4 regions of the Paenibacillus sp. FSL L8-0638 genome follow, and region 1 is predicted to be linked to each of the others. Evidence: riboswitches for the same ligand, from Rfam matches in the RefSeq annotation. Region 1 holds a riboswitch; each other region holds the start of a gene.
What was found. Region 1 has a riboswitch for thiamine pyrophosphate ahead of MKY35_RS02105 (ABC transporter substrate-binding protein). Riboswitches for the same ligand answer to the same signal wherever they lie in the genome.
Positions count from the first base shown of each region.

Region 2: it holds a riboswitch for thiamine pyrophosphate, as region 1 does, so the genes downstream of both, tenA (thiaminase II) here and MKY35_RS02105 (ABC transporter substrate-binding protein) in region 1, are expected to answer to the same signal.
Region 3: it holds a riboswitch for thiamine pyrophosphate, as region 1 does, so the genes downstream of both, thiC (phosphomethylpyrimidine synthase ThiC) here and MKY35_RS02105 (ABC transporter substrate-binding protein) in region 1, are expected to answer to the same signal.
Region 4: it holds a riboswitch for thiamine pyrophosphate, as region 1 does, so the genes downstream of both, MKY35_RS13685 (thiamine phosphate synthase) here and MKY35_RS02105 (ABC transporter substrate-binding protein) in region 1, are expected to answer to the same signal.

Region 1 covers NZ_CP151960.1:472,495-477,075, reverse strand. The annotation lists gene MKY35_RS02115 (bifunctional 2',3'-cyclic-nucleotide 2'-phosphodiesterase/3'-nucleotidase) at 1-1,513, opposite strand, end outside; gene MKY35_RS02110 (pyridoxamine 5'-phosphate oxidase family protein) at 1,738-2,172, opposite strand; TPP riboswitch at 2,443-2,552, shown strand; gene MKY35_RS02105 (ABC transporter substrate-binding protein) at 2,747-3,790, shown strand; gene MKY35_RS02100 (hypothetical protein) at 3,799-3,981, opposite strand; gene MKY35_RS02095 (MTH1187 family thiamine-binding protein) at 4,290-4,581, shown strand, end outside; gene MKY35_RS02090 (ABC transporter permease) at 4,580-4,581, shown strand, end outside.
Region 2 covers NZ_CP151960.1:4,585,393-4,589,973, forward strand. The annotation lists gene MKY35_RS20270 (NAD-dependent malic enzyme) at 1-1,443, shown strand, start outside; gene MKY35_RS20275 (AEC family transporter) at 1,518-2,471, shown strand; TPP riboswitch at 2,651-2,753, shown strand; gene tenA (thiaminase II) at 2,892-3,581, shown strand; gene thiM (hydroxyethylthiazole kinase) at 3,656-4,498, shown strand; gene thiD (bifunctional hydroxymethylpyrimidine kinase/phosphomethylpyrimidine kinase) at 4,495-4,581, shown strand, end outside.
Region 3 covers NZ_CP151960.1:833,850-838,430, forward strand. The annotation lists gene MKY35_RS03725 (alpha/beta hydrolase) at 1-237, opposite strand, end outside; gene MKY35_RS03730 (IclR family transcriptional regulator) at 537-1,280, shown strand; TPP riboswitch at 1,436-1,548, shown strand; gene thiC (phosphomethylpyrimidine synthase ThiC) at 1,736-3,580, shown strand; gene MKY35_RS03740 (hypothetical protein) at 3,703-3,855, opposite strand; gene MKY35_RS03745 (YitT family protein) at 4,364-4,581, shown strand, end outside.
Region 4 covers NZ_CP151960.1:3,150,605-3,155,185, forward strand. The annotation lists gene MKY35_RS13670 (thiazole synthase) at 1-603, opposite strand, end outside; gene thiS (sulfur carrier protein ThiS) at 606-809, opposite strand; gene thiO (glycine oxidase ThiO) at 806-1,954, opposite strand; gene MKY35_RS13685 (thiamine phosphate synthase) at 2,019-2,612, opposite strand; TPP riboswitch at 2,878-2,986, opposite strand; gene MKY35_RS13690 (ABC-F family ATP-binding cassette domain-containing protein) at 3,081-4,581, opposite strand, start outside.

The sequences.
Region 1 (4,581 bases):
GGAAATCCTTGTTGATCAGCGATTGCTCCTCAGTTTGCTTTGGATCAATACGGTTGAACTGACCCGCAGACCACTCCAGCCATTCCTGAATTTCAGCACCGGTCACTTCTACAGCATGAACCGTGTTCGGGTACACATACAGGTCGGACACGTTTTTAATCGCTACCGTACCTTCAGGAATATTAGTGTAATACTCGGCTCCGTTTCGACCGCCGGCCTTGAATGGAGCGCCTGCCGACAATACTGGAAGTTTTTCGTATTCAGTTCCTTTGAGATGGTTTTGAACATACCATTTCTGTGCATTCGTCACAATTTGAATGGAAGGGTCGTCCTGCACTAATGCAAAATAGCTGGTAATTGGCGCCGTCGTTGTTCCTACAGGCTGGCGAATATAATCCAGCGTTCCTTGATGCTCTTCTTTGACCGCATCAATCAGTTTAAATTCAGGGATAAACTGCACAGTCTGATTAGTGGTGCTCACAACCGGACGCACTTGAGATTGAGAGTTAGTCACGTTCCACTCGCGATTTTTCTTTTCTAGGCTCAGGTCAATGATACCCAGATCCTTGCCCCATGAGGAAGCTTCCACGGCCGGTACGCCATTAATGGTTCCCTTATCCAGATCTACACCCTTCATATCTTTAAAATCAGGGCCAGGGAAAGATTTATGAGCATGCCCAAACAGAATAGCGTTAATTCCGTCCACCTGGCTCAAATACTTAACGGCATTCTCCATCAGTGGCGTTTGTGGCACATCCTCATAACCGGTATGCGCAAGCACGACAATAATGTCAGCACCTTCCGTCTTCATTTGAGGAATAAACTTTTTCGCCGTTTCCACAATATCCTTCGTAACGACTTTATCCTTCAAATTGGCTTCATCCCACTGCATAATTTGAGGTGTGACCAGACCGATCACACCCACTCTGAGTGTATGCTCTTCGCCCTTCTCGTCCGTTACTGTTTTATCAAGAATCTGATAAGGGGTAAAATAATTTTTAGTAGCTTGGCCCCCTTTATCAACATAAACGTTCGCATTTACATAAGGAAAATCAGCTCCCTTGAGCGATTTGTCCAGAAAGTCGAGACCGTAGTTGAATTCATGGTTGCCCACTGTAGCTGCATCATAGCCCATCAGGTTCATCATCTTGTAGACCGGATGGACACCGCCTTCTTTCTCAAAGGTTTTGTTGCGGGCCATATAATCGCCTAATGGGTTGCCCTGCAGCAAATCACCATTATCGAACAGCATACTGTTTCTTGTTTCACTACGTGCCTTCTGGATCAAGCTAGCTGTACTAACCAAGCCATACTCGTTGGTTTCTTTGTCCGAATAGTAATCGTAGTTCATCAGGGACGCATGGATATCCGTTGTTTCCATGATCCGCAAATTCACCGTAGCGCTATCACGAGAATCACTAGCTGCCCAGGATGGAACGGCTGAAAACACCAGCATGCTACAAGCTACAACTGCTGCTGTAAACCCTTTAAACCAATTTTTACGTAATAACAAAATATACCCCTCCTCATTAAGGTGTATGCCTCATATACATACTTTTGCACATATATGTAAGCCTTGAACCCACCATTTCTATTTTAATCCAACGCCAGACAAAAGAGTAGTCATTTACTTAAAATTATTTATGAAAAAATAATTAATTTTCTCAAACATAAAAAAACCAGCAAACCTCCTAATAAAAACTCGGAGATTCACTGGTCTATCCATTTATATTCGTATTATTTCTTCCACACCTGGCGCTCCGTTTGCTGACCCACATACTCAATGCGAGTCGGATTCACGTCCAGAATGACATAATCGGGATCATCCGGTCCGGAGAACCATTCCTTCAAGGAATCGTTCCACACTTGTTTGCGCAGCCCCTCATCAGCTGTAATCTGGACGGTAGCCTCCACTTCTACAACTTCCTTCGTACCGCCAACCTCATAACCCAGCAGCAGGTAAGCATTCGGATTGTCCTTTAGCTCATCCACTTTATGCGTTTTGCGATCTGTCGCCAGATGAATGTTCATTCCATCGTTAAAAAGGGCCATATAGCGTACTTTCGGTTTGCCACCCTCTACCGTACCTAACGAACAAAATTTGTTGTTATCCAAAGCCTTCACAATGGCTTGTTCCAGTTGGTTGCGATCCAATGTTTCCGTTTTACCCACAGTACAACAACTCCTTTTCACGAATTAGAATTCTCTACGGCCATGCCATTGGGCACCAGCCCATCTGAACCTACCTGCGCTGCTGTTCTGAAAATAACATGACCGGATCGAATCGGATTGATTCATACTCATTTTCAGATCAAAGCTCACAGTAAAAGTGTACCCTGTCGTTCGGCAAATGAACCGTCATCTCTCCCTTCATGCTGGACAGACCTGCATTCAAAGCATATAATCGTCGTAGTAAACCCGAATAAATGAACCCATTAAACCATACAATGCCAGGGGTGCTGGAATCGGCCGGCTGAGAGTGTGTCCCAAGACACTGACCCTTACAACCTGATCTGGGTAATGCCAGCGTAGGAATGCTTAAGCAAGATGTGCCTTTTTTACATAGGACCATCCCTTACTTTGGTATATACAAGCGCAAGCGTCCCGGAAACTCGGGACGCTTTTTTTGTTGAGGATTAAGTTGTTGGAAAGATCGCGTCCGGCAGATGTTATTTTTATGAAAGTGGGAAACTTAAGCTGTCTGATTGGATGGATACCGGGTAATCAAAAGGAGAGAACACTAACGATGAAGCGCATGAAAATATTAAGCCTGGGACTGATCAGTCTGTGGCTCATGGCCCTGACCCTGACCGCTTGCGGTGGAAGTCCCCCTACATCCCAAGAAGCGGCTTCCGCTACCGACACTCAAACGTCTACTCCGGCAAAGGGGCTCAAAGATGTTAAAATCGTGCTCGACTGGACACCCAATACGAATCATACGGGACTCTATGTCGCCAAGGACAAAGGATTTTACGAAAAAGCAGGTTTGAATGTCCAAATTGTTCAACCTGGTTCAGGCGGAGCCGATCAAATGGTTGCTTCTAATGCTGCACCTTTTGGTATCAGCTACCAAGAAGGCGTCACACAGGCCCGCACGCAAGGCGTGCCGCTTGTATCCATCGCTGCGGTGATTCAGCATAATACCTCAGGCTTCGCAGCCCCGGTAGATCGCGGAATTAAAAGCCCGAAAGATTTTGAAGGTAAAAAATACGGCGGTTGGGGCTCTCCCGTAGAAGAAGCGGTCATGAAATCCATCATGGATTCAGACAAAGGCGATGTGAGCAAAGTGAAGATCGTCAACATGGGTAATGCAGACTATTTTACAGCCGTGAAGCGGGATATCGACTTTGCCTGGATTTTCTACGCATGGACCGGAATCGAGGCCCAACTTCGAGGTGAGCCATTGGATATGCTGTATGTAAAAGATTATTCCAAAAGCCTCGATTACTATACGCCTGTAATTGTGAGCAACGAACAGACGATAAAAAATGATCCCGAGCTGGTTAAAGCGTTCATGGACGCTACCGCCCAAGGCTATGAATACACTATCGCCCATCCGGAAGAAGCCGCGGACATCTTAAGCAAAGCTGTACCGGAGCTGGATAAAAAACTGGTACTTGCCAGCCAAAAATGGCTAAGCCCACGTTATCAGGATGATGCCGCGCAATGGGGCGTGCAAAAAGCGGAGGTATGGCAAAACTATTCGGACTGGATGTACGAACGCAAGCTGCTCAGCAAGCCTTTGGAAGTCGATAAGGCCTTCACAAACGACTTCTTGCCCAAGCGTTGATTATGTTGTTAAAACGCTAAATAAGACTGAACTAGAGAAGTGAACGAAGCGCCACTACGCAGTCGGATGATGCTTCCCATCGCTGTTATATCCAGATTTCTTTTATGAATATCCAGAGGTTGAAATCTGGTTACAAAGGCGAATGCTAACGCTTGTACAGCACCATTCCGCCCACTTCGTTCTCGTTCCACTTGGTTTATTCTTTAGTTTCATATTATCTAAGCGCTAAGTAGGTACGTTTGTGTGTTAAAAATGCCGCACAAACCAGCTTTAAAAATAGGGTGCTTTTAAGGCGGGCAGCAGCGTAGCGGTTCATTTGAAATCTGGAGAAGCGGAGCGTTCGCCTTTGCAGGGGAATTCTTACCTTTGAAAACTTAAATAATCCAAGAATCCCCCTGCAACAGCGATCGTAAGACCAAATGAAACGCGGAGCGGTCTCAAACGCCTTAAACCACCCTATTTTTCTAAAACACTCCAAATGAAGGACAGGTGAATTTGCATGGCTAATACACTGCTCAGTATTCAAGTAATCCCTAAAACTCCTAATAACGAGGACTCTTACCCGTATGTAGATAAGGCGATTGAGGTCATTCAGCGCTCCGGTATCAAACATCAGGTGAACCCATTGGATACGACCATGGAGGGCGAGCTCGACGAGTTGCTGAAAGTGGTTAAAGAAATGCATGAGGCTTTGACGGAAGCGGGCAGTCCCAGCGTCATTTCACAGATCAAAATCGCACATAACCCACAAGGCATCAGCATGAACAAGCTGACCGAGAAATATCGCCCAT
Region 2 (4,581 bases), 1.8 Mb from region 1:
ACCGATCATTTAAGTGAAATGCTACCCGTAGTCTATACACCGACCGTCGGAACCGCGATTCAAGAATATAGTCACGAGTACAACCGCCCTGGGGGCGTATATTTGTCGATAGATAACCCGAACGGTATTGGACAAGCGTTTTATAATTCCGGTTTGAGTGGTGAAGATGTGGATCTGATCGTCGTAACGGATTCCGAAAGTATTTTGGGCATCGGAGACTGGGGTGTCGGGGGGATTAACATTGCTATCGGTAAGCTTGCTGTGTATACAGCTGCGGCTGGCATTCATCCCGGGCGAGTGCTGCCCATTGTACTGGATGTGGGCACGAATAATGAAAAGCTGCTGAATGATCCGCTGTACATCGGAAACCGCCACAAACGGGTTCGCGGAGAAGCCTATAACCAGTTTATTGATACTTTTATCAGCAAAACGTCAGCTCAATTCCCGAAGGCGCTTTTACATTGGGAAGATGTGGGTAGCGTAAATGCCCGCCATATTATAAGAAAATATGGGCAAAGCATTCTCACCTTCAACGATGATATACAAGGCACAGGAGCGGTAACCTTGGCTGCGATTCTTTCGGCGGTAGGTGTCACCAAGATTCCGCTGCGTGAGCAAAAAGTAGTTGTCTTTGGCCCGGGGGCAGCAGGAATCGGCAACGCTGACCAAATTCGGGGAGCCATGATCGCGGATGGTCTTTTGGAGGAGGATTCATTCAAGCCATTTTGGGCTTTTGATTACCGCGGGCTGTTAACGGACGATATGGAAGATGTCCTGGATTATCAGAAACCGTATGTACGTAAAAAAGAAGAGGTCAGCTCATGGACGCGGTCGGATGACGGAAAAATACCACTGCTGGAGGTCATCCGTCAGGTGAAGCCTACTCTATTGATCGGAACTTCCGGTGTAGCCGGTGCCTTTTCAGAAGAGATTATCAAGGAAATGGCCAAGCATGTAGAACGCCCGATCATCATGCCCATGTCCAATCCTACAAACCTTGCCGAAGCGGTACCCGAGGATTTAATCCGGTGGACCGATGGCAAAGCATTGATCGCTACCGGAAGTCCTTTTGAGCCCGTCACCTATAACGGTACTGAATTTGAAATTGGACAGGCGAACAATGCCTTTGTTTTCCCGGGACTAGGTCTGGGTGCGATCGTAGTTAAAGCCAAAAGGATTACCCCTGCGATGTTTTCAGCCGCAGCAGATGCCGTTGCCAATGGCGTGGATTCGAATAAGCCTGGCGGTGCGCTGCTCCCTCATATCCGAAAATTACGTGATGTTTCGTACGCTGTTGCTGTTGCGGTTGCGAAAGCTGCGATTCAGGATCAGGTAGCCCAAGCACACATTTCAAATGTGGAACAAGCTATACGAGATGCAATGTGGAAACCGGAATATACGAAGGTCAAAGCAGTAGAAAGTGTAATTCATCATCCTCACTAATGCACCGTTTAGGGAAGAATATTGCCTTGTTCAGACAGGCAGAATACGTCAGTTTAAGCAAGGAGAATCGATCTATGAGTGTCGGACATATCTTGTATATTTTGGTGCCGATTTTTTTCGTAATTATTTTAGGGTGGTTAGCGGGGCATTACAAAAGCTTTGATGCCTCTTCCTCCAAGGCCTTAAATGCGCTCGTTACCAAATTTGCACTGCCTGCGCATCTATTCATCGGTATCACGACAACGGACAGGAAAGCACTCATCGAGCAATGGCCATTCCTGCTGGCACTGTTCATTGGCATTGTCGGCTTTTTTGCCGTTCTCCTTCTACTGTCCCGCTTTGCGGGGAAGCAGTCAGTGAAGGATGCCGCTATGTTTGCTTTGAACTCAGCACAGCCTACCTTTGCTTTTATGGGTATTCCGGTGCTTGGAGCCATCTACGGTTCCTCTGCTGTCGCCATTCCGATTGCGCTCACGGGAATTGTAGTCAATGCCGTCCTTGACCCGGCGGCTACTATTATAGCTACCGTAGCCAGCCGGAATTCAGGCAAAGAACGGAACGGTCACCTCGGAAGGTTAATCTGGGACTCCATTCTTCATGGATTAAAAGAACCGCTGGCGCTGGTTCCACTGATTGGTGTAATTTTGACCTTGTTCGGCTTCCATTCACCGGATTTGTTGAACAAATCGTTGAATCAAATCGGAGACATTACGTCCGGGGCCGCTTTATTCGCTGTCGGAGTGACCATTGGCGTACGCAACATTAGTTTTAGTGTAAGTGCCTTTGCCATCGCATTGTTAAAAACAATTGTGCAGCCTTTATTAATGCTGCTGATCGCCTACCTGTGCGGTCTGTCGTCTGCAGATACTGTGAAGGCAGTTCTGCTCGTTTCCTTCCCGGGTTCAGCAGTCGCTGCTATGATCGCCACCCGTTTCGAAAGCCTGGAATCAGAAACAGCCTCCTCCTTTGTCATCAGTGCTGTCATATCGCTCGTTACACTCCCAGTTCTGATTTCTCTTTTGGTATAAATGCTGATTAATTAGACAGTGAAGCCTGCCGCAAACTCCTTCGTGTAGACGGAACTGACCTTCTCCAGCACTTTTTTCCCCTCGAAAGCGAACTTCAGCTCTATCACTTGATCTTTGACCAGAGAGACGTATGTTTGACATAGCGTATGAACGAATGTACAGTAATAGTCAAAAGAATAGAAGTCCACTAGGGGAGCCACTATGGCTGAGACAAGAACGTATCTTGGACCCTTTGAACCTGATCTAGTTCGCACTAGCGTAGGAAAGTGGAGCCTTTATATATAAGGTTTCAAGCGTTTTTTTTGCGCATTGGGCCTATTGTTGAAGCCGCTCCAGTTTTCCGGGGCGGCTTTTTAGCGTTGTTCCAGAATTGTATCCTTACAGGACTTCTTGCTCTTCAATTTAATGGAGGTGGGGAAATTGAGTTTTACACAAGAACTCCGTCGGCAGGCGGACGGCATTTTTCAAGCGATTTTTGAGCATCCCTTTGTGAGAGGTATTGCTGAAGGAAGTTTGACAAGGGGACAGCTGATTCACTATGTAAAACAGGACTTTGAATATTTGAACGCCTACATGCGGATATATGGTATCGCAATCTCCAAATGCACGAATCGGGAGGACATGGCTGTATTTAATGAACAAATCTCTTTTATTCTCCACAGCGAGGTTCATCCGCATCAAAATTTCTGTGCTGTCGCAGGGGTGACCTATGAAGAGTTGCAGGGATATCCACTCGCTCCGTCGGCCCATCACTATATCCGTCACATGCTGACGGTTGCGCATGAGGGCAGCCTGGGTGAGATCTTGGCTGTGCTGCTGCCATGTATGTGGACGTATGCCCAGATTGGCCGCAGGCTACTGGATGAAGTAAAGCCGGATGAGTCCCATCCGTTCTATGAATGGATGGGCTTCTATGGAGACCAGCTTAATGATACAACACTCAAGTTCCGAGAACGTGTAGATGCTTGGGCGGAAGGCGCAACGGCTGCTGAGCGGGAGCGGATGATTGAGCATTTTATACTGAGCTGCCAGTTGGAATATAAGTTCTGGGACATGGCTTATAAGCAGGAAGAATGGCCGGTCCAGATGCAGGCAACGGTCTTGGAATAGTCAGCCTGTCAATTCGATGCGTGAAGTACGGTTAATGTCCTGTTGAACCACCAACTATAGAGAGGATAATCATGATGAGTACATGGGAAAAAAGTTATTCGGATCTCCTAACGAAGGTACAAAATAGCAAACCCCTCGTTCACAATATCACCAATGTGGTAGTCACCAACTTTACGGCCAACGGCCTGTATGCATTGGGCGCCTCCCCGGTGATGGCCTATGCACCCGAGGAAGTAGCAGACATGGCAAAAATAGCGGGAGCCGTCGTATTAAACATCGGTACGCTGAACCGCGAACTGGTGGATGCCATGATCATTGCTGGACAATCAGCAAATGCACACGGTGTCCCGGTCCTGCTAGATCCGGTCGGTGCGGGAGCAACGAGCTTTAGAACTGAGTCGGCACTGCGAATCCTGAGAGAAGTCAAAATCTCATTGGTGCGGGGCAATGCAGCCGAAGTCGCGCATCTTGTTGGAGAAGCCCGTGAGATTAAAGGCGTAGATGCTGGTGACAGTGCTGACAGCGGCAATGTCGATCTGGCAATTCGGGCTGCTCGAACGCTCAATACTATGGTTGTCATTACTGGAAAAGAGGACGTCATCACCGATGGGGCCGAAGCACGAATGATTAGCGGCGGAGACGCACTGCTCACGAAGGTAACCGGAGCAGGCTGCCTGCTGACCTCTGTGTTAGGTGCCTTTGCAGCTGTTGAACCCAACTTGCTGCTCGCAGGTACGGCAGGCTTGGCATTTTACGGTGCAGCAGCTTCCCGAGCCGCAGCACGTACCGCAGAACTGGGGCCCGGAAGCTTCCAGATTGCCTTTCTCGACGAGCTCGCCAAACTACATACAGGTTCGCTGGAGGGGCATGTCACTGTCCGTGAAGCCGGAACAACCACAGCAGGTGGTGCGCGATGACAGACACTCGTGTACCCAGAGCACTGACGATTGCCGGTTCGGACAGTGGCGGCGGGGCCGGGATTCAGGCCGATCTCAAAACC
Region 3 (4,581 bases), 360 kb from region 1:
AGGCATGTTTTTGGCCTGCATCGGATTAGAGTACAGCGGCGCGACGGTAGGATTCGTAAGTACCCATGCGATGTAAGCATGCAAGGCAATAAAACAAAACAGCAGAAAAAAGACGACCGATAGCAGCAGAGCAATCACAACGTGCTTGAACCGCAGCAGACGGGGATTAAAGAGTGGGGTGGACGGCTCCTGGACAGCGGTCTGTAGCTGAGAGTTGCGCTGGGATGTAGAAATCATGTAAGAGCCTCCTTATATAAAATTGATCTTCGTTTCATAGAATTTAGGTATAATTCCACTTGAAAATGATAGTGTATATCCGTATAGATACCTATTATCGTATGATGGGGGTTATCCAAAGTCAACGCCTGAACCGGAAAAGTAAAAATGATGCAAAGAATTGTCGATGTTTGTTCTCGTTCTGTAATATGGTTGTCACAAAAACATCGGTTTACAGTAGCCGCGACTATTCTATATAATTTATGTAACCATGTTTCATAGTGTGAAACGAATATGGATACAAGAGGAGCGGTTCACGAATGGAAGACCGTAAATTAACCGTTCGCGCTGTAGAGCGTGCACTTGATATATTGTTGTGTTTTACCGCAGATTCGGATCTTGGCCTAACGGAGATTGCCTCCAAAATTGGTCTACATAAAAGCACGGTTCATCGGCTGCTGACTACGTTGGAGGATCGGGGCTTTGTCGTTCGGAATGCCGAAACGGAAAAATATCGACTTGGCTTCCGAATTTGGGAGCTATCCACACATTTGTCCCAAAGTGACGAGCCGGCGGTGTTGTTACAGCCTGCAATGGAAGGACTGCGTGACCGTCTGGGCGAAACGGTCAGCTTGTACTTACGGGACGGCAGCATGCGTATTCGCATACAAGCCGTGCAGAGCAATCAGGCGATCCGCAGGGTTGCGCCTGTGGGTGCGCGTATGCCGCTGGCTGTAGGAGCCTCCAGTAAGGTGCTGGCTGCCTTTATGCCGGCGCAGGAGCTGAAAGCCCTGCTAAGCGGGAATGAATGGCCGCCCTCGGTAGATGCGGAGGTCTATAAAGCCCAGCTGCAGGACATTCGCGAGAAGGGCTATGCGACCAGCTATGAAGAACGGGAGCCAGGAGCCGCTGCTGTGGCAGCACCAATTGTGAACCGGAAGGGACAGGTCACTGCGGCTTTATCTGTATCCGGTCCGGTCAGTCGGCTTGCACCCGAGACGCTACATGACTTTGCTCCGATTTTGATCGAAGCGGCGAAGGAAATGGGGCTTATGCTTCCGTAACAAGAATGAATGCAGTTGAAGCAAGCAAAGTGATTTGATGAGGAGCGTCTTCTTGCTAAATGGAACCTAGAAGGGTTGCCAAAGCCATAAATTTGAAGTAGTCTGATAAGGATGGCGAGATGTCTGCTATGTCCGCCTCATGTGAATAGAAGTATTGCAGTTACTGGGGGAGCCTGTAATGCCGGGCTGAGATGGAATCGTGTAAGATTCCGGACCCTTTGCACCTGATCTGGATCATACCAGCGTAGGGAAGTAATCGGCCATTGAAATGTATACGCAGCTGCTGTCTACGGTGACGCATTGGAATAGGATTATTCCACATGTGCACGGTTTGGATAGCTGCCTCGTTAGATTAGCCGGTTCCCTGGGGAACCGGCTTTTTTGCATAGATCAGTGCCACCCTGGGAATGGTTCCGGATCGGTGTGTCATTTCATCGAAACGGGAGGAATGGACAATGAAGCCGACAGAAGTAGAAGGAACAAAAGGAACAGAATTGAAATCAGCAGAAGTAAGGTTGGCAGGAACAAGGGAAGTTGAGGTAGAGAGAACAAACGGGAAGCAATCAAGTGGGGTAACGCCCTTTCCAGGGAGCCGTAAGGTATATATTCAAGGCTCGCGGCCGGATATTGCCGTGCCAGAGCGCGAAATTGCTCTCCATCCTACACATACGCCACAGGGTACAGAGCATCATGAGCCATTGCGTGTGTACGATACAAGCGGTCCCATGACTGACGAAGCCTATCAGGTCGATATCCGTCAGGGTCTGCCTCCACTACGGCGAGCTTGGGCACTGGAACGGGGCGATGTGGAGGCTTACGAGGGACGCGCCGTCCAGCCGGAGGATAATGGACTGAAACCTGGTTCCAAACGGGAGACGGTGGAATTTCCCGGCGTGACCAACCGTCCGCTTCGTGCTACGCAAGGGCGTACAGTGACACAAATGCATTATGCACGACAAGGGATCATTACGCCCGAAATGGAATTTGCGGCCATCCGCGAAGGGGTGGAGCCTGAGTTTGTACGGCAGGAGTTGGCTGCTGGACGAGCCATTTTGCCTTCGAATATCAATCACCCGGAAAGTGAGCCGATGGTCATTGGGCGTCATTTTCACGTGAAGATCAATGCGAACATTGGTAATTCTGCGGTTACCTCCTCGATCGAGGAGGAAGTGGAGAAAATGACCTGGGCTGTGCGTTGGGGTTCGGATACAGTTATGGACCTGTCCACAGGCCGTAATATCCATACCACACGTGAATGGATTATTCGGAATTCTCCTGTACCGATTGGGACTGTGCCGCTGTATCAGGCACTTGAAAAGGTGAACGGCGAAGCAGAAGCGCTGACGTGGGAGTTGTATCGCGATACGCTGATTGAGCAGGCGGAGCAGGGAGTGGACTATTTTACAATTCATGCGGGTGTATTACTGCGGTATATACCGATGACCGCGAATAGAATGACGGGAATTGTGTCCCGTGGCGGGTCGATCATGGCAGCCTGGTGCCTTGCGCACCATCAGGAGAATTTTTTGTATACACATTTTGAAGAAATCTGCGAAATTATGAAAGCCTATGATGTGGCCTTTTCTCTCGGGGATGGTCTACGTCCAGGTAGTATCTATGATGCGAATGATGAAGCACAGTTTGCAGAGCTGGAAACGTTGGGCGAGCTAACGCAAATCGCATGGAAGCATGATGTTCAGGTCATGATTGAAGGGCCGGGACATGTCCCTATGCATAAAATCAAAGAAAATGTGGATTTGCAAATGGAGATTTGTAAGGAAGCTCCTTTCTATACCTTGGGACCGCTCACGACGGATATTGCCCCCGGATATGATCATATTACCTCAGCCATCGGGGCGGCGATGATCGGTTGGTTCGGGACGTCCATGCTGTGCTATGTTACGCCTAAGGAGCATTTGGGTCTGCCGAATAAGGATGATGTCCGCGAGGGTGTCATTACCTACAAAATTGCGGCACATGCTGCCGATCTGGCGAAAGGTCATCCACGGGCGCAGCAGCGGGATGATGCTTTGTCCAAGGCACGCTTTGAGTTCCGCTGGCGGGATCAGTTCAATCTGTCGCTTGATCCCGAGCGGGCCTTGTCCTACCATGATGAAACGCTACCGGCAGAGGGAGCCAAGGAAGCACATTTTTGCTCGATGTGCGGCCCCAAATTTTGTAGTATGCGCATCACACAGGACATTCGCGCCTATGCAGCGGATAAGGGGCTGAACACCGAAGAAGCAGTAGCCGCTGGGATGCGTGAGAAGGCAGAGCAGTATCGGGATGGCGGTCAGTAAAACGAATGTGTGAGTTTAGGAACGCATGAATCAAAAAAAGCCGTGGTTCTCTACAGTCGATGTAGGAAACTACGGCTTTTTGGCTTATGTAAAGCTAGTCATGCAACCGGATAAACGGCGCCTTATTTTTTACCCATTTTTTCATTCAAAATGTCCTGAAAGCTGAGCTTCTTCTCCGAGCTATCTTCTTTCTTCTGCATACTCACCGCGTTGGCACGTTGGTATTGGTGGTGAAAGGGCATCAGGGTGTGGACGGTTAAGTTCATTGTATTCATGTAGATCATTCCTCCAATTCCATATTGTCAAATTCAGATTGAGTTGCTTTGGACGTCTGTATAGGACTATTTGTATGTACTTGATGTCGTAATGCTATGTAGGTTGCTTGGTTATGTTTCAATCATTATACCCACATTTTTTCAAAGTAAAACGCTTTTGACATAAAACAGGAAGATGGTCATATGTGTCCAAAATGCCGATTAGGAGGATGGTCGTTTTAGGGGAAAATGTGCCTAGGTCTAAAACAAGGGCTTGAGGCCCGTTTTCTTAGTTTAGTAGTCGGGATTGTGTTTTTTTGTCGAATAACCTTGTAAAAGGAGGATTTTGCGGAATCCTCAAGTCAGGATTGAGGCAGTCTGGTGGCGAATTAAAGTGTCAAAGTTGTATTGACTTTATGTTTGGTAGTAGATACCATGAACTGGTTGTCAGCGTATTTTGACAACAAGAGTCAGCCAATCGATCTGGCGATTCATCCTTTGAAATGTTAGAGAGAGGATTAGAGCATATATGAAAAAATGTATTGCAGACATCGCATTTATTATTCTGGGTGCGTTTTTTTTCGCGCTAGCTGTTAATCTGTTTGTGATCCCGAATGAGTTTGGTGAGGGGGGCGTTACAGGGGTCACAATCATCCTGTACTATCTGTTTCAGTGGTCTCCCTCGATCGTTAATCTGGTGATTAATGGCTTGCTGCTGATTGTCGGATATAAATTTTTGGACAAGAG
Region 4 (4,581 bases), 2.7 Mb from region 1:
AGCATCTGCCCCTAACTGCATCGCCATGGCCGCGTCACCGGGTGAGCGAATACCCGCATCGACAATAACCGGAACCTCCGCCTGTTCAATAATTAGACCTAATGAAAACGGATTAAGCAAACCATGTCCTGTACCAATCGGTGAAGCTCCAGGCATAACGGCATGTACTCCAAGCTCTTGTAGCCTCTTTGCTAGAATCACATCGTCCGATATGTAGGGCAGCACGATAAAGCCTTCTTCTAACAGCTTTTCACTAGCTTTCAACGTTTCAAATGGGTCCGGCAGCAGTGTCTTGCTATCCCCAATGACTTCCACCTTAATCATATCGCACAGGCCGGAGGCTTTTGCCAATTTGGCAATACGAATCGCCTCCTCTGCTGTTGTAGCCCCAGCTGTATTGGGAAGAAGTGTATACCGGGTCAAATCCAGCATATCGAGAAAATGCTGCTTGTCCCGTTCCTCCAAGTTCAATCTCCGTACAGCAAACGTCAATATTTCCGTCTCAGCAGCCTCTACGGCTTGGGATTGGATATCCAGATCAGAGAATTTTCCTGTTCCCAACAACAACCTCGAGGTAAAAGATGCTTTTCCAATGGTTAACATAATCAACCGCCTCCCACAAAATGTACGATCTCTAGGCAATCTCCATCTTTCAGTACCGCTTCATCATGATCTTCACGGGTCAATATATGCCGATTCAGCTCCACCACTACGGTTTTCACCTTTACATCAAGCTCATATAGCAATTGATCCACATGAGTGATTCGATTAGAAAAGGTCAGGCTCTGGCCGTTAATCGTCAGCTTCATAAGCTTTTCTCCTTGAGGAGCTCAGAAGAAAAACTACTTATCCCAAGTTCTGCTGCACAAGCCCCATTAAGCATAGCTGCCATCGCACGCCCGGTAGCATCACTCAGCAGGACACCGTTGCGATAATGCCCGACTGCAGCATATACGCCCTCGACCCCAGGAACAATGCCTATAAAAGGATGACCTGATACAGCCTGCGGACGTAAGCCCGCCCAAGCGCGTTTAAAAGAAGCTTCACGGACGCGCGGCAGCCAGGCAGAGGCACGTGCCAGCAACCCTTCCAAGCCTCCTACGGTCACCTCTTCGTCATATTGATGCGGAAGGCTCGTTGCCCCAATCCAAAGCTCGTTATTCTGTTTAGGCACTAGGTAAATATCATCAGCGTAAATGGTGTATTCTAACGGGTGATCCTTCAAGGAGACCGCTACCGCTTCGCCCTTGACCGGATAAAGTGGATATTCAAACCCAACCTGCGCTAGCAATTTCATGCTATCCAAGCCTCCGGCAATAATGACCTGATCGCAGGAAAAAAAACCACTATCTGTGCGGACACCGCAAATTCGACCATCCTGTATGACCAGTTGCTCTGCCTGTGTACCAGACCATACCGTTGCTCCCAGCACCGCAGCAGCACCTGCATAAGCACGGCAAAGCTGGACAGGAGCCACTTGTGTCTCCTTTGAACGATATATTGCCCCGATCGCTTGTTCATCCAAACCTGGAATTCGTCGGGCCAATTCTTTCGCATCCCACCAGATAGGACAATCACCCTCTCGCGTTTTTGCAGCTTTCCAGCGTTTTTGGCCTTCAGTCTCCGTACGGAAAGGGGTCACAAACCCTTCAGTACGGAATTCCACCGAAATACCTGACAAACGCTCTAGATCACAGACAAGCTCAGGGAATGCATCTCGACTTATGCGAGCAAATCGTGATAGCTCAGAGTCGGTGAACTCTTCACTTTCCGCTGCCAGCATTCCAACCGCTGCTCCTGAGGCTCCCTCACCCGGGATCAATCGTTCCAGCATAATCGTACTTCTTCCCTCTTTGGCCACATGATAAGCAATGGAACTGCCGATGACACCTCCACCTATGACCAAGCATTCAGCGTGTCCTATCACTCTTTCCTCTGTGTGTATCTTTAGCATTTGTTCCGTATCTCCTCTCCATAAACCCTTCTGCTTTCAGCTTGCCTCTACTCTCGTTTTCTCGCTACAGGCTGTGAACTACAAGGTCTGCCATTCGCCTATACTCCATTGCAGCTGCAACGGGCGACTCAGCCTCCCATATACCAGACATCACTGCAATTCCGCTTGCTCCGGCCCTATAAAGCTCCGGGATATGATGCGGTTGTATGCCGCCTAACGCAATCACCGGAATGTTCGACAACCTGCAAATATGTTCAAGCTGAGCTAAACCCCGCGGTACAATACCGGGCTTACAATGGGTCTCATATACGTGACCATAAAGTACATAGTCCGCTCCTGCCCGCTCAGCAATTTGCATCTCCTCCACGGAATGTACAGACACTCCACAGCGTGTACCCTTTGGAAGTAGGCTTTTCACATCCACAACAGGTAATCCATTAGCTGGTAATTGAACGGCTCCGACCAAAGTAAGTAAAGCTACATCCACACGATCATTTACTACAATTTGTTGCAAAGGAACTTCCTGCTCCACCAGGCTGCGAGTCAAAGAAAGCAATGCAGAGGCACCATTCTGTTTTAAACGTGCGTGTACATAATGAACATACGGACAAATCACAGCAGCCACTTGGGCGGCTTGTGCAAAAGTGCCCTTTTCCATCGAAATTGCGTGTAATTCGATTTTGTCTTCACCTCACATTGGACTAAAGGATCTAAGCTTAGCCAGCCACGTCTACCAGCAGGAATGAAAGGGGATTATATGTGAATCGTCTACGGAAGCTCGAACTACTTAAAATGAACGAAACGCAAAAAAACCACTTCCCCAAGGAAGTGGTTTAACGAACGTCCAATAATCGAACGGACCATGATATCCGTATACGTGTATCGTCCCACGCACAAACAAAAATAAAGAAGGTGTTGCCTTGTTTGTACGGCGCTCACTTCCCTACGCTGGCATAACCCAGATCAGGTGCAAAGGGTCCGAAATCCATTTATTCCGTCTCAGCCGCATGGGCGGCTCCCCTAGTGTGACTATTTTATTGTATAAGCTAAAGATAGCTTAGCATATTTTTCTAATTCTGCAAACCCCACTTCGTGTGAAATTTGCTGGAACTGGATTTAGCTGATTTTAGTTAACTTTACTTGACCACTCTTCCACATTCCACGTTTTGGTTACCCAATCCTCGTAAAAGTCCGGTTCGTGAGATACAAGCAATACGGTCCCTTTGTATTCCTTCAAGGCACGTTTCAGCTCATCCTTTGCTTTAACATCCAAGTGGTTGGTAGGCTCATCGAACAGTACCCAGTTGCTTTCACGCATTAACAGTTTGCAAAGACGGACTTTAGCCTGTTCTCCACCACTGAGCGCAGATAGCGGACGCGTGATATGCTCATTTTTCAAACCGCAACGCGCCAAATGCGCTCGTACTTCATGCTGGTTCAAATGCGGAAATTCATTCCACACATCGTCAATCGGTGTAATTTTCTCGGCCTTTACTTCCTGCTCAAAATAAGCGGGCTGCAAAAAATCACCTTGATAGGTTTTTCCACTGATTGGCGGAATTTTTCCCAATATGGTTTTGAGCAATGTCGATTTACCGACACCATTGTAGCCGACAATTGCAATCTTTTCGCCACGTTCAATCGTCATGGACATTTTAGGCAAAAGGGCATGTGTATAACCAATCTCAAAATCAATACCCTCAAATACCGTCTTTCCGCTTGCACGTGCCTCTTTGAATTGAAAGGTTGGTTTTGCGGCTTCTTCAGGCTTATCAATACGTTCGATCCGATCAAGCTGCTTTTCACGGCTCTTTGCTCGGCCTGATGTAGAGGCACGCGCTTTATTACGCTGAATAAAATCTTCCTGTTTCTTAATAAAATCCTGTTGCTTCTCATAAGCATCAATATGTTGGGCTTTGTTCAGATCCGCCATTTCGAGAAACTTTTCATAATTAGCTGAATAACGGGTCATCTTGGCAAATTCAAGATGGTAAATAACATTAACGACCTGGTTCATAAATTCAGTATCATGTGAAATAAGAATAAAAGCATAAGGATAATCCTTCAAATAGCGCGTAAGCCATTCAATATGCTCTACATCCAAATAGTTGGTAGGTTCATCCAGCAACAGGACGTTCGGCTTTTCCAACAGCAACTTAGCAAGAAGAACTTTTGTCCGTTGCCCGCCGCTAAGTGCGGATACATCCCGATCCAGTCCTATGGCCGACAGACCTAGTCCATTCGCCATCTCTTCAACCTTTACATCAATGAGGTAAAAATCCCCCATATCCAGTTGCTCCTGAATTTCACCCATCTGTTCCAGCAACACTTCCAACTCATCAGGAGAAGCATCCCCCATTTTGTCAGTAATCTGCATCATTTCCTTTTCCAATTCCAACAAAGGAAGAAAAGCATCCTTCAATACATCACGTACCGTTTTGCCCGGTGTCAGCTTGGTATGCTGATCCAGATAGCCGTAACGCACACGTGGAGTCCATTCCACTTTACCCTCATCCTTAAGCAATTTTCCAGTGAGAATGTTCATGAGTGTCGATTTACCAACACCGTTAGCTCCTACCAAACCTACACGTTCCCCCGCAAGCAATCGAAAGGAAACATTTTTAAAT